DNA from 4 places in the Idiomarina sp. UBA3176 genome. Region 3 is predicted to be linked to each of the others. Evidence: predicted binding sites of a transcription regulator. Region 3 holds the regulator's gene; each other region holds the start of a gene.
The links. The regulator sigma-54, encoded in region 3, starts transcription at its own class of promoters, with help from an activator protein. The targets are predictions, from matches to a motif close to GTTGGCACGNNNNTNGNNT.

Region 1 (3,365 bases), on a different contig from region 3:
CCAGCGCGGCCAGTGGCATATTAGAGCCGGGTAAAGCGTTGATACTGCCATCACTCAGGTATTTACCGGAGCGCGGGCCAAGTAAAAGAACCGCAGCAAGTGCCGCTGATGCACCGGTTAAATGCACAATGCTGGAGCCGGCAAAATCGACAAAGCCCCATTCCGTCAGCATTCCACCGCCCCAGGTCCATAAGCCCTGTACCGGATAAATGACCGCACTAAGCACGACACAGAACAGCAGAAAGCTCATTAGCTTCATACGCTCGGCAACGGCACCTGAGACTATCGACATAGCAGTAGCAACGAACACCATCTGAAAAAAGAAATTAGCGTCAGCCGCGTAAGCTGAGGTTGAAGGATCGGGGTACATGACTTTGTAGCCGATAACCAGGTAAACAATACAGGCGATGGCGTAGAGCACGATGTTTTTGGTCAGAATTTCGGTGGTGTTTTTGCTTCTGACCAGACCCGCCTCCAGCATGGAAAAACCAGCCGCCATCCACATAACCAGCGCCCCGGATATGAGTAAGTAAAAGGTGTCTACCGCGAAAGTGAGTTGTTGTAAGTTTTGTGCTTCCATGATGGGCTCCTTAAAGGGCGTCTTGGTCGGTTTCGCCAGTGCGTATGCGAACGCATTGCTCCAGCGGCATAACGAATATTTTTCCGTCGCCGATATTGCCGGTATGAGCCGCGGCAATGACTACTTCCAGAGCTCGTTCGACGGTTTCGTCGGGAACCGCCAGTTCAATTTTCATTTTGGGCAGGAAGTCGACTTGATATTCGGCGCCCCGGTACAGTTCGGTATGCCCCTTTTGACGTCCTACTCCCCGGACTTCGGTTACTGTCAGGCCTTTACAGCCAATTTCAAACAGCGCTTGCTTCACATCCTCCAGCTTGAAGGGTTTGATTAACGCAACGAGCATTTTCATGGTGCTTTCCTTATTAAAATATTGTTAAGCAACCCTTTAACTTCACGAAGCGTGCCAGAATTTAACTAGCTGATATTTATGAATAAATAATATTTACGTAATTTTTCTGCACAAAAAACGTGCGCCCCTTCTGTGCATTGCACCAAAAGTGCTATTGAACCAAAAGGGTACAGGGGAGATACTATTTACCTACAGTAGCGAATGATTAAGGGTGCAGTGGCATGAGAGTTGGCGCGCGGCAGAGCGATCTTATCGGGCAGACGGATTTACTTCGTATACCGTCGCTGTCTGATTTAACCGGATGCGATATCTTTATTAAATGCGAGTTCCAGAATCCGGGCGGCTCCATTAAGGATCGCGCGGCTAAGCAACTGATTGATGACGCTATGGAACGCGGCGAGTTAAAGCCGGGTATGACGGTGGTTGAAGGTACCGCCGGTAATACCGGTATTGGCCTGGCTGTTGTGGCAAAGTCTTACGGCTTGCGTATGTTAGCGGTCATGCCCAATGACCAGACACCGGAGAAAGAGCGCATGATCCGCTTGCATGGCGGTGAACTGATGGCGGTTGATCCGGTTCCTTTTAAGAACGAAAACCACTTCTACCATACGGCGCGCCGTTTAGCGGAAGAACGCGATGATTGCTGGTGGGCTAACCAATTTGAAAACACCAGTAATGCTCGTGCGCATTACCTTCATACTGGCCCGGAAATATGGGAACAAACCGAAGGGAGAATTGACGCTCTGGTGTCTGTGGCTGGAACCGGTGGCACCATTGGTGGTAACTCTCGCTTCTTAAAAGAGCAGAACCCGGAACTGGATGTTTGGGTGGTTGACCCGGATGGTTCCGGTATCTATGAGTTTTTACGCAGCGGCGAATATGTGTCGAATGGCGGCTCTATGACGGAGGGCATTGGTATTATGCGGCTAGTGGATAATTTCCGCCAGGCACGTATTGATCACGCGGTTAATTTGCCCGATCAAGATTTAGTGACGTTGTCACGTTATATCCGAGACGAAGATGGTATTGTTCTGGGGAGTAGCTCGGCGCTAAACGTGGCTGGTGCGTTGGCCGCAGCTTTACGAAAAGGTCCGGGACACCGCATTGTGACCTTTTCCTGTGACTTGGGTGAACGTTCGGTGAGTAAGCTGTACAACCCGGAATATTTGCGCGGACGCGGGTTAAACCCTGACCCGGAACCCATTGACGTATTAATGACGCGTTATCGCGAGCTTGGCGATAAGGTACTAGAGGTTAACTGGAACAATGACTAAACGTATTTTTGGGTGTTTGTTTTTATTGGTATCAGCAACCGCAGTTCAGGCGCAGGACGAGACGCCGGATGCGCCGTTCCATGACCTTCAAGTTCCGCAGTTTCTGGACATTGCGCACCGCGGTGCTTCCGGTTATTTACCCGAGCACACTCAGGCCAGCACCGTTATGGCTCATGGGCTGGGAGCGGACTTCATAGAGCAAGACGTGCAACTGAGCCGTGACAGCGTTCCGGTCGTTCTGCATGATGAAATTCTGGACCATGTCACCAATGTCTCCGAAGTGTTTCCGGAAAAGCATCGTCCCGATGGTAAATACTATGTGGTCGATTTTTCGCTGGAAGAGCTTAAACAGTTAACTATGGTCGCCCGGCATAAAGATTATGAGCTGGTTTACCCTAAGCGATTTTCTCACCCCGATGTTCACTTTCCTATACAAACGCTGGATGAGGAAATCAAACTGATTCAGGAGCTGAATCGCGTTCGGGATATGTCGACAGGCATTTATATCGAGATCAAATCTCCGCGCTGGTATCAGCAGCAAGGGTACGACGCGACGGCGGCCGTGATGTCTGTCCTGGCTCACAACGGATACCACGACAAACGGCCAACACCGGTTTATCTGCAGTCTTTTGACCCGGAAGTGTTACGTCGCTTAAAGCGTGAATTTAACTGGGACTTTCCGTTAATTCAGCTGGTGGGTGACAATGAGTGGGGAGAGACCGATATTGATTACAGCGCCATGCGCACGGGCGCCGGGCTGGAGTCAGTAAAAAGCTACGCTGAAGGTGTCGGCTTGTGGGTAAACCACGTATTGACCGGAGTGAATGAAAACGGTGAGCCTGAATGGGACAGTGTTTTAAAGTCAGCGGAAGAGAAAGGTCTGGATGTTCATGTTTATACCTTGCGGGCCGATGACTTACCCGAAGGCGTGGAGTCTCATGCGCAATTACGCCAGTGGTTAAAACAAGCTGGCGTAGAGGGCGTGTTTACTGACTTTCCGGATAAAAAGTAAAGCGCATTTTGAAACCGTCGCTGCCGTCATCGTAGTATTCCGGCAGAATATCGATGGTTTCGAAACCACAGCTTTGATACCAGTGAATAGCGGCCTTGTTGTCGCTTTTCACTTCCAGCGACATGGCATTAGCGCCGGCGGTTTTCGCCG
Region 2 (3,365 bases), on a different contig from region 3:
GCCAATTTCCGGGCGTGGCGATGATGACGGTGCCGCTGCGCTGCTCATACCATTTTCGGCAGCAGCTGATTCACCCTCAGACGAGCCACCGAATAGCCACAACACCAGGACTACGGTAATAATTAAAACAATACCGATACCACCGAAGATAATCAGTTTTTTCTTCTTACCACCGGTCTGCTCTTCAGTTTGTTCCGTATCGTTGTTGTCTTTATCTTCTGCCATGCTCAATTTCCTGTATTACCGCCCACCGACAGTTACTATAGCTTGATAGCCGCTTTAGATATACCGTTTCAGACATAGAAATCGACTTGTCCATCAGCAAGCACCCGGCCTTCTTCTAAAGCTATTTCGCCCTCAACAGCCCAGTCTTCCGCATCATGAGATCCTCCGGCTTGCCCGCCAGCGGTGCGCCCGCCTTCTTTGCTTTGCTCTCCAACCTGGGTATCAGCTAAATTGATGCCTTGCTGCTCCAGCATTTCGCGTAATCGCGGCATGGTCGTCTCTAACGCATCTCGAGCCTGTTGTGTCTGGGCCTGAAACTGCACTGATGCCTGCTCACCGCTCATGTTAACGCGAATGTGAACACTACCAAGTTCCGGCGGATCCAGACGAATATCCGCACGTTGGATATTCCTGCTCATCATAATATTGATGCGTTCCTGCAATTTTTGCGACGCTTCCGTTTGCTGCAAGTCTAATGGACGTTGCAATGCCTGCAAAGTATTAGCCTGACTGGATTCATTCGCAGCTACAGTTCCCTGCGCGGTTGACACCATTTGCCCCTGAATGGCCCGGGCCGCACTGGCGTCAACTAAAGCGTCGGTGTTATTCCGAAAGACTTGTCCCTGCTGACCCGCATCGGCTACCTTTGTTTCTGCTTCAACAGCTGTATTCACAGAAGCAGCTTTAGTCGTTTGCTTGCCGTCATCGCTTTTAGCACCAATATCGCCAGAACCAGCTTTTTCTTTACCGGCTTTAACGTCTGTTGCTGTAATAACCGACTCTGACGCCTTACCCTCTACCGACTTTTCACTCAGTCCTGTACGGCCTTTTAATAATTGCCTTACTTCAGCCAATAATTGCTCAGCTTTAGCCGACTGTTCCTGAGTCAAAGCCTGAGGTTTATCTGCGCCGCCATTTTGGCTGGCTAAAATTTTGCGTAACTCGGCAGTAAACTGCTGCAGTTTCTTTTGCTCCGCTAAACTCAACTCACTACTTTCGCCTTTCGCTTGTTGTGCGGAAACCTGCTGCTCTAGTTGCTTAAGCAAATTTGTTAATTCTTCAGCACTTTGCGGCTTGCCTGAATTTTTGTCCGGAGATGCAGACAATTGAGCCAGCACAAGCTCTGCAGCCTCATTCAAAGCCTGAGTTAACGCTTTTTCATTACCTACTAATAACTTATCAGCATCGGCTTTCGGCAATAGCGGTTCAAGCAAATTAACTATGAACTTACCGGCATCTTCAACGGCACTTTCAGTGCCTTCGCCCTGCTCTGCGGCCTGGATCAACTGTTGAAGCTTTGCCTGCAGTGCCTGTTTATCGCTATCGGTCATGCCGGCCAGCAGCTCATCGGCAAATTTCTGCCGCTCGGCATCGGTCATAACGGCATCGCCCTCGCCTTCATCGGCAGAATCCAGCTTAGCCATTAAAGCTTCCAGCATTTCCGCCAGTTGCTCATCTGTCATTTTTAGTTCGCCATCGCCCGCAGCAAGATCAATCTCGTCACTAACCACGGTTTCGCCTTCAGAGCTAACTTCAGCACTTTCCTGCTTCATTTGCTGCAACAATTCCCATAAATTTCGGGTCACCGGCTCGCCAATATTTTTGCGTTCAATGTCTTTGCCTTCAACCTCACCTTCACCGTCATTACCGGCTTTCTGGTAAGCTTCAATTTTGGCGGCCAGTTGTTGCAGCTCTTTATCGCCACTATTTTGTTGTAGCATCAGCCGCGAGAACTCACCGCTATCACCATCGGTGCTCTTTAATGAAAGATCGTTACCTTTACCAATACGTGCAAAGTTGTCGGCAGACTCGGTTAAATTAAGCAGCTGTTGCATAGTTTTATTCCTGAATTAAGTGCTTATTGACGCCTTGCTTAATAATACTTCGCAATGCGCTTGCGCTATTTTCAATAGCTGAGCAAACAATATCTAGTAAGTATCTAAGCAAATTTCGTTCCAACTATTTTCTGGCGCGAATAAAACGCTGGCTGCTAAAATCGTCCAGATTATTTTGTTCTTTTCTGGCTTCTGCTATTTGCTCACGCTTGCGCTTTTCTTTTATTAAAAAATCTATCGACTCGCGCTTGCGACGCTGCGCCAGCCAACGATCTTTGCGCTGTTGTAACACTTGCTGCAACTTAATAATATCGTGATGCAACTGTTCAACACCTTCATCTAATTTACCGACAAATGCGTGATACTGCCCTACCTGAATTGAGGCAATCCCGCTTTGCCCGCGATGCTGCAACTGATTTAAGTAGTCGAGTCGATATTTTGACATACCGTCCAGGCGCATCTGTTGCTCCTGGACCTGTTGCTGTACCTGAGAGAAATCCTGTGCGGCTTTATCTTCGCGCCTCTGTTCCAACTCCAGTAACATTTCCAATTGTGCCAACTCAGCCATAAATTACATGCCCGCTGACTGTTTCTGCTTCGGATTGACTAGCTGATTAAGCAGCAACAAGCTTTCATCATAGTTCACAACTTCCCGCATTTTCTGTTGCAAAAACATACTTACTCGCGGCTGCATTGCAATAGCCTGATCGATAGCCGGGTCACTTCCGCGGGTGTATGCGCCAATGGAAATCAAGTCGCGATTGCGACGGTAACTTGAGTACCACTGTCTAACTTTAATCGCCTGTTGCATATGCTCTTCCGAAACAACCTGTGGCATAACCCGGCTAATAGAAGCTTCAATATCAATTGCCGGATAATGACCGCTGTCGGCCAGTTCCCGGTTCAGTACAATATGTCCGTCCAGTATTGCTCTCGCGGAGTCCGCAATAGGATCCTGCAAATCGTCGCCCTCGGTCAGAACCGTATAAAACGCGGTCACAGAACCTTGTCCGTCGCCGCCATTACCGGCTCTTTCGACCAATGCTGGCAACTTAGCAAAAACAGAAGGCGGATAACCTTTGGTTGCCGGTGGTTCACCCACAGCAAGGGCAATTTCCCGTTGCGCCATGGCGTAACGAGTCAGTGAATCCATTAACAGCAACACATTCAGACCCTGGTCACGAAAATATTCGGCAACCTGAGAGGCCGTTTCACAACCACGTAAACGAATAAGCGGCGACTGGTCTGCCGGCGCTGCTATTACAACCGCTTTTTCACGGCCTTCCTCACCGAGGATTTCTTCTA
Region 3 (3,365 bases):
GTGCTCCGGTAAGTTGCGAACATCAATGCTAATGGCTATTTTTTGATACTGCTCTATGACTGCATGCACCAGAGTTGGCAGCAGGCTTATGGGTAAATTATCAACGCAATAAAAGCCTAAGTCCTCCAGTACGCGCAAGGCAATTGTCTTACCTGAGCCGGAGCGACCACTAACAATGATCAGTTGCATGGCGACTGTTCACCTTCGCCCACAAATAATTGATATAACGCTTTATCAGAATCTGCGTGGCGCAGTGCGCGGGTACAGTCTTTGTCGTTCATTCTTCTGGCCACTGTGGCCAATGTTTGTAGATGGTTCTCGTGCTCTGACTCCGGCACCAGAAGCGCGAAGATAATATCGACAGGTTGGTTGTCAATAGAATCGAATTCGATAGGTTCGTCTAAGGTCAGTAATACCGCTACCGGATGATTCGCATTAGGTAAACGGCCATGAGGAATTGCGATACCTAAGCCAATTCCCGTACTGCCTAAACGCTCACGGTTTAACAGGCTCTCAAAAATGTCATGACGGGTAATGCCAGACAGCTTAGGGGCTACGATTTGACTAATGGTTTCAAGTAGTCGTTTTTTACTTGCGCCCTCGACTGCACACTTGGTGCAGTCGGGGCTTAACAATTCACTCAGTTGCATGGATTAATGTTGTTTCATTTTCTCTTTGTGTTTAATCACCTGACGGTCCAGTTTATTAATTAAACCGTCGATGGCCGCGTACATATCTTCGTGTTTTGCGTCGGCGAAAAGCTCACCGCCATTCACGTGCAGCGTAGCTTCCGCTTTTTGAATCGTTTTTTCAACATTTAGGATGACGTGAACATTAGTTATATGGTCAAAATGTCTTTCCAGCTTGGCAAATTTTGTGTCCACGTAGTCACGCAGAGCTTCGGTAATATCGATGTGATGACCGGTCAAATTAATTTGCATAACGTCTTCCTTCTGCAGTTAACAAAGTTACAAAAGACTTTTGCGTTGGCTCGATGATGGAATGTTTAACGATTCCCGATACTTCGCAATTGTCCTTCTTGCTACTTGGATACCTTGTTCGGCTATCAGTTCAGCAATCTTACTGTCACTTAACGGTTTACTGCGATTTTCAGCAGCGACCATCTTCTTAATTAAAGCACGTATTGCCGTGCTTGAACACTCGCCACCGCCCTCTGTACTGACATGACTTGAGAAAAAATATTTCAACTCAAATACGCCACTTGGGCAGTGTAAGTATTTTTGTGTCGTTACGCGTGAAATCGTACTTTCATGCATATCCACGGCTTCTGCAACATCGTTCAGAACCATTGGCTTCATAGCTTCTTCACCATGCTCAAAAAAGCCCTGTTGGCGTTGTACTATGCAATTGGCCACTTTCAGCAGCGTATCGTTTCTGCTCTCCAGGCTTTTTATGAACCAGCGCGCTTCTTGCGTATGGTTTTTTATGTACTGGCTGTCGGCTACTGACTTTGTTGCTTTACTCAAGGCCGCGTATTCTTCGTTCACTTTTAGTTTAGGTACGCTATCCGGGTTTAATTCGACCATCCAACGACCATTTTTTTTAGTAACGGCCACATCGGGAATAACATATTCAACGGGTTGCTGCGCAACTTGCTCCCCCGGGTGCGGGTGCAACTGTTGAATTAATCGCATAGTCTGACGTAAATCGTCTTCCGATAGCTTCAGTTTACGCTGAATGGTGCGAAAATCGCGACTGCCAAGTAAGTCCATATGTTCAGTCACTAAGCATAGAGCAACCTGCTTGTATTCAGTGTCGTCGCTTAGTTGACGTAATTGAATGGCAAGGCATTCACTGACGCTGCGTGCGCCGACACCTATTGGGTCGAAATGCTGAATACGCTTAAGCACCATGCAGACTTCTTCTGCCTCAACTTCGGGTAGGCGCACAGCTTCGATAATTTCATTAACATCAACCATTAGATAGCCATTGTCGTCTATGGCTTCAATAATGGCTTCAGCTATGGCGGTGTCTTCTTCCGAAAAATGAGAAAGTTGCATTTGCCAAAGCAGGTGATCCTGCAAAGACTCGCTGGTAGAGCCTTGATAGACTTCAAAATCGCCGTCAAAGGATTTACCTGAAGAGGCTGCACCGTTGGCCGGGGTATGACTGGAGTAGGTGTCGTCCCAACTGCTGTCGACCGGCAGTTCGTCAGGCATTTCCTGGGTTTTTATAACGTCGGATGTTTCCCGTTGGCTGTCGTCTCTTTCTTCAATATTGCGAGTTTCGGGTTGGTCCGCGTCGTTACTCGTTTCACCTTCAACCTCCAGCAGCGGGTTGCTGTCTAATGCATCCTGAATTTCTGACTGAAGATCGAGCGAGGAAAGCTGCAGCAGGCGGATAGCCTGTTGGAGTTGTGGCGTCATGGTCAGGTGCTGACCAATTTTTAGCTGCAGACTTTGCTTCATAATGACTGTCCCGGTATCACGTTATAGGGTGAACTGCTCACCGAGGTAAACGTCTCTAACCTGTTGATTCGATAATATACTTTCTGCATCCCCACTGGCAATAAGCTCACCATGACTGACAATATAAGCGTGTTCACAAACAGACAATGTCTCGCGAACGTTGTGATCAGTAATAAGTACACCAATACCACGTTGCTTTAAATGTTCAACAATCTTTTTAATATCAATAACCGAAATAGGGTCAACTCCGGCAAAAGGCTCGTCCAGCAAAATAAACGTAGGCTCCGCTGCCAAGGCGCGGGCAATTTCAACCCGACGGCGCTCACCGCCTGAAAGACTCATGCCCTGACTGTTTGCTATGTGGCCTATATGAAACTCTTCGAGCAAAGCATCAAGCTGTTCTTCACGCTCGTTGGTTGAAAGTTCTTTACGAGTTTCCAGAATAGCCATCAGATTATCGCGCACGGTCAATTTGCGAAAAATGGAAGCCTCTTGTGGCAAATACCCAATACCCCGGCGTGCCCGTTCATGCATTGGCAGTAAGGTAAGGTCATTGTCATCCAGCAGAATTTGACCTTTATCGCTATTAACCAAACCGACTATCATATAGAAGGTTGTGGTTTTACCTGCACCGTTGGGGCCCAGTAAACCAATAACCTGCCCCTGACTTACTTCCAGGCTAACGTCTTTAACGACTTGTCGGCTTTTGTAGCTTTTGGCTAAATGTTTGACTCGTAAAGTTGCCATATTAAGGGTTCTCGTTATTTTTTTCGTCGGTATCGGTTTTTGGTTTAGGCGTAAAAATAGTGATAACACGGCTGTCTTCTTCACCTGAACTGCTTGCCGTTACCGTTTGTTTATTCAAATCATAAGTAATCAAACTGCCGCTTGAGCTACTGCTACCTTGAGAGATGCGAGCGTCGCCACTAAGCTCCA
Region 4 (3,365 bases), on a different contig from region 3:
CCACACCCGATTCCGGATTCATCAGTTTCTTCAGCATTGGACGAACCACCGCCAGAATCAATACCATAATAACCAGTGCGCCCATCACCAGACGGAAAGCCCGCCAGAACCATGGTTCTTCCCACACTGGCGTCTCACCGGCACCTAAGTCAGGCAACTGCGCGAACGGTACTGACACCACTTCAATACTGTCACCACGATTAATATCAAAACCTAAACCACCTTGCAGCAAACGGCGAATATTTGCGATTTCTTCAGCGCTACGCGCTTGCGTTTCGCCTTCGCCCGCTTCATTTGTTATTGCTTCATGGTTAACCGCAACAGAAACACTCAAACGCTTAATGGTACCGGTTTGGTTCCGGGTATAAGTGACTGAATTATCAAGCTCATAATTACGGGTTGCTTCACGGTGAGTACTGCCCGTAGCACCGCCACCGGCAGTGCCATCTCCAGCTTCTTCAGGAATGTCTGAATCCAGTGGGGGTTGATTTGTTAACGCGCCAGGAATACCGCCAATTGCACTACCCATCGAGCGGTTTTCAACTGTCATTTCACTGCGAATGGCTGGCATATCAGGATTAAACTGCCGCTGAGTTTCTTCACGCTGAGTAAAGTCCATAGTCACGTCAACTTGTGCGGTATAGTTGTCATAGCCCAGCACAGGAATCAAAATACTGTCTATTTTTTCTAAGTAGGCTTCTTCACGTTTTTGTTCAATTTGGTATTCGCGCGAACTTTTCGCTGCCAACGCACTTTGTGAACCAGAGTTGAGCAGGCGGCCAGCCTGGTCAGTTACGGTTACGCTCTCGGTGTTCAGACCGGTAACGGATGACGCGACCATATCCACAATTGACGCGACTTCTTCTTCACTGAGCGAGGTACCACCACGAACATTCAGCATAACCGACGCTTTGGGTTCTTTTTCGCGACGGGCGAAAACATTTTCTTTAGGTACGGCAAGCAATACTCGGGCAGCAGACACTTTTTTGATTTCTTCAATAGCGCGCGCTAACTGAACTTCACGGGAATGAATGAGGCGCTCACGTTCTAGTCGCTGACTAACGCCGAAACCCGGTTCGCTCATTAAAATTTCAGAGCCGTTATTGGTCGAATTACCGTAATCAACACCAGCGCGGGTCAGTTGCAACTTAATAGCATCGTAGTTTTCTTCAGGTACTGAAACCGTATTGCCTTCCACCTGGTATTCAATGCCATTTGCATCCATGTAGTCGAGGGTGCTGATCAACTCCTCCGTTTCTAACTGACCTAATGGACGATAAGTTGACTCCTGCGCCCACAGCATAATAAAAACAGCGATAGCAACGCAGATAGCTAACGCTAGCACGACAATGACCTGACGCAGCATGTCAAAGTTGCCCAGCATCGTCATGATGCCGGTTTTCTCACCACTGTCTTCATTACCAGAATTGTTGCTATCCGGTAAGTCAGTATCTTGTACCATTAAATCTGTTGATTCAGCCACGACTTATATCTCCAGTAATGCAGCGGTTATACCGGCATTGACATTATTTCTTTGTACGCTTCAACCACTTTGTTGCGCACCTGAACTGTTGCCTCAAACGCTATGCTCGACTTCTGACTGGCTATCATGGTTTGCTCCAGCGTGACATTCGGGTCACCGAGTTCCATGCGAGTTTTTAAATCACCTGAGGTTTGCTGCAGTTCGTTGACGTTATCCAATGCATTTTTCAGCATATTGGAAAAATCAGCCTGAGCGGTATTGCCTTGCAGGGCGTTCACATTCGTAGGCTGATCACGCTGGGAAGCCTGCGTAGCCATAGACTGTAACTGTTGGTAAAGTGCGTTTGCTTCCACTTTCATAATTAACCCCGTCAAAAATTCATCACTGACTTTATTTAAGGTTAGTTATGCAAACAAAATGCCAACTTTTAATCGCGGCTTTAAGGTACAAAGAAAAGCCCTGAGAAACAGGGCTAATGGTAATGAAAGAGGTATTTCAAGACCGTATTATGAGCCGGTCAGAGTCAACCCCTGTTCCCGAATTTTCGCAAGCTTGTAGCGCAACGTGCGTGGACTAATCCCAAGTTCATCGGCGACCGGTTGACGTTTTCCCTGATGCCGTTGCAGCGCCTCTTTGATAATTTGGTATTCCTGATGGAAAAGTGACTCATCGAGGTTTTCTGACTTCTCTTCGGGCGTATCCACTTGCTCTGGAAACACGCTAACGGTTTCCGCAATGTCGTTCAGTTCCAGCATAAGATCCTGCGGCTGAATCTCTCCATCGCGATGCAGAACCAGAGCTCTTTGCACCACATTTTCCAGCTCGCGGACATTACCCGGCCAGGAATAACGCATTAACTGCTGCTCTGCTGCAGCGGAAAAATTCACAGGCGTTTTAATACCAGAGCGCTGTTTATGTCGCTGCAATAAGTTCTCTGCCAGAGGAACAATGTCCGCAGGCCGTTCACGTAAAGACTTCCAGTGCAGTGGAAACACGTTTAGCCGGTACATTAAATCTTCACGTAATAACCCTTCGCGCACCGCTTGCTGTAAATCTCGGTTAGAAGTTGCTATTAATCGGACATCCAACTGTATGGTTTTACGTGACCCCAAACGTTCGACCTGACGCTCCTGAATCACCCTTAACAGCTTAGCCTGTAAGTGCATGGCCATTTCAGTAACTTCATCCAGCAACAGAGTACCGCCCTGCGCCAGCTCAAACTTCCCTGGCGATGACTGATTGGCGCCGGTAAAGGCGCCTTTCTCATAACCAAACAACATCGATTCCAGCATGTTTTCCGGTATAGCTGCGCAGTTAATTGCAATAAAAGGCCCGTCTGAACGGTCAGAATGCTGGTGAATATAACGCGCCAGCACTTCTTTACCGGTGCCACTTGGTCCGGTGACCATAACGCTCGCTTCACTGGCCGCGACTTTTCGTGCCATAGCCAGTACTGCCTGGCTGGAATCTTCTTCTGCTACCGGTTCAATATCGTTAATTGCGCCATCAGGCAGATAACGCTGAACCAGTGTTTGTAGCTTTTCAATTGAGAACGGCTTAGTCAGATAATCGACGGCGCCTTCGCGCATAGCAACAACTGCGTCATCCACCTTGGCAAAGGCCGTCATCATAATAACCGGAATATCGTATTGCTGATTATTCATGCTGCGCAGAAGTTGTAAGCCATCAATTCCCGGCATTTGCACATCACTGATAACCAGTGCCACCGATTCCTTTTTCAAAATAAGCAAAGCTTCTTCGCCGTTGGCTGCTTCAAGGCACTGACAGTCAGCCAGTTCCAGTGTATCGATAATTGCTTCACGCAGCGATACGTCATCTTCAACAACCAATACCTGTCGCTCAACCATAACGTACCTCTTTC

Region 1: a site for sigma-54 is predicted at 970-988, ahead of B2U97_RS11765 (P-II family nitrogen regulator). Genes of this name have one in related genera too.
Region 2: a site for sigma-54 is predicted at 2,130-2,148, ahead of B2U97_RS09060 (flagellar hook-length control protein FliK). Genes of this name have one in related genera too.
Region 4: a site for sigma-54 is predicted at 1,890-1,908, ahead of fliE (flagellar hook-basal body complex protein FliE). Genes of this name have one in related genera too.

Annotation. Positions count from the first base shown of each region.
Region 1 covers NZ_DEXU01000024.1:69,874-73,238, reverse strand. The annotation lists gene B2U97_RS11770 (ammonium transporter) at 1-580, opposite strand, end outside; gene B2U97_RS11765 (P-II family nitrogen regulator) at 591-929, opposite strand; gene B2U97_RS11760 (cysteine synthase A) at 1,151-2,203, shown strand; gene glpQ (glycerophosphodiester phosphodiesterase) at 2,196-3,215, shown strand; gene B2U97_RS11750 (GNAT family N-acetyltransferase) at 3,190-3,365, opposite strand, start outside.
Region 2 covers NZ_DEXU01000021.1:13,621-16,985, forward strand. The annotation lists gene fliL (flagellar basal body-associated protein FliL) at 1-225, opposite strand, end outside; gene B2U97_RS09060 (flagellar hook-length control protein FliK) at 294-2,060, opposite strand; gene fliJ (flagellar export protein FliJ) at 2,185-2,628, opposite strand; gene fliI (flagellar protein export ATPase FliI) at 2,632-3,365, opposite strand, start outside.
Region 3 covers NZ_DEXU01000018.1:47,466-50,830, forward strand. The annotation lists gene rapZ (RNase adapter RapZ) at 1-189, opposite strand, end outside; gene ptsN (PTS IIA-like nitrogen regulatory protein PtsN) at 180-650, opposite strand; gene hpf (ribosome hibernation promoting factor) at 654-941, opposite strand; gene B2U97_RS07130 (RNA polymerase factor sigma-54) at 969-2,429, opposite strand; gene lptB (LPS export ABC transporter ATP-binding protein) at 2,451-3,176, opposite strand; gene lptA (lipopolysaccharide transport periplasmic protein LptA) at 3,178-3,365, opposite strand, start outside.
Region 4 covers NZ_DEXU01000021.1:19,638-23,002, forward strand. The annotation lists gene fliF (flagellar basal-body MS-ring/collar protein FliF) at 1-1,462, opposite strand, end outside; gene fliE (flagellar hook-basal body complex protein FliE) at 1,510-1,842, opposite strand; gene B2U97_RS09095 (sigma-54-dependent transcriptional regulator) at 1,990-3,351, opposite strand; gene B2U97_RS09100 (sensor histidine kinase) at 3,344-3,365, opposite strand, start outside.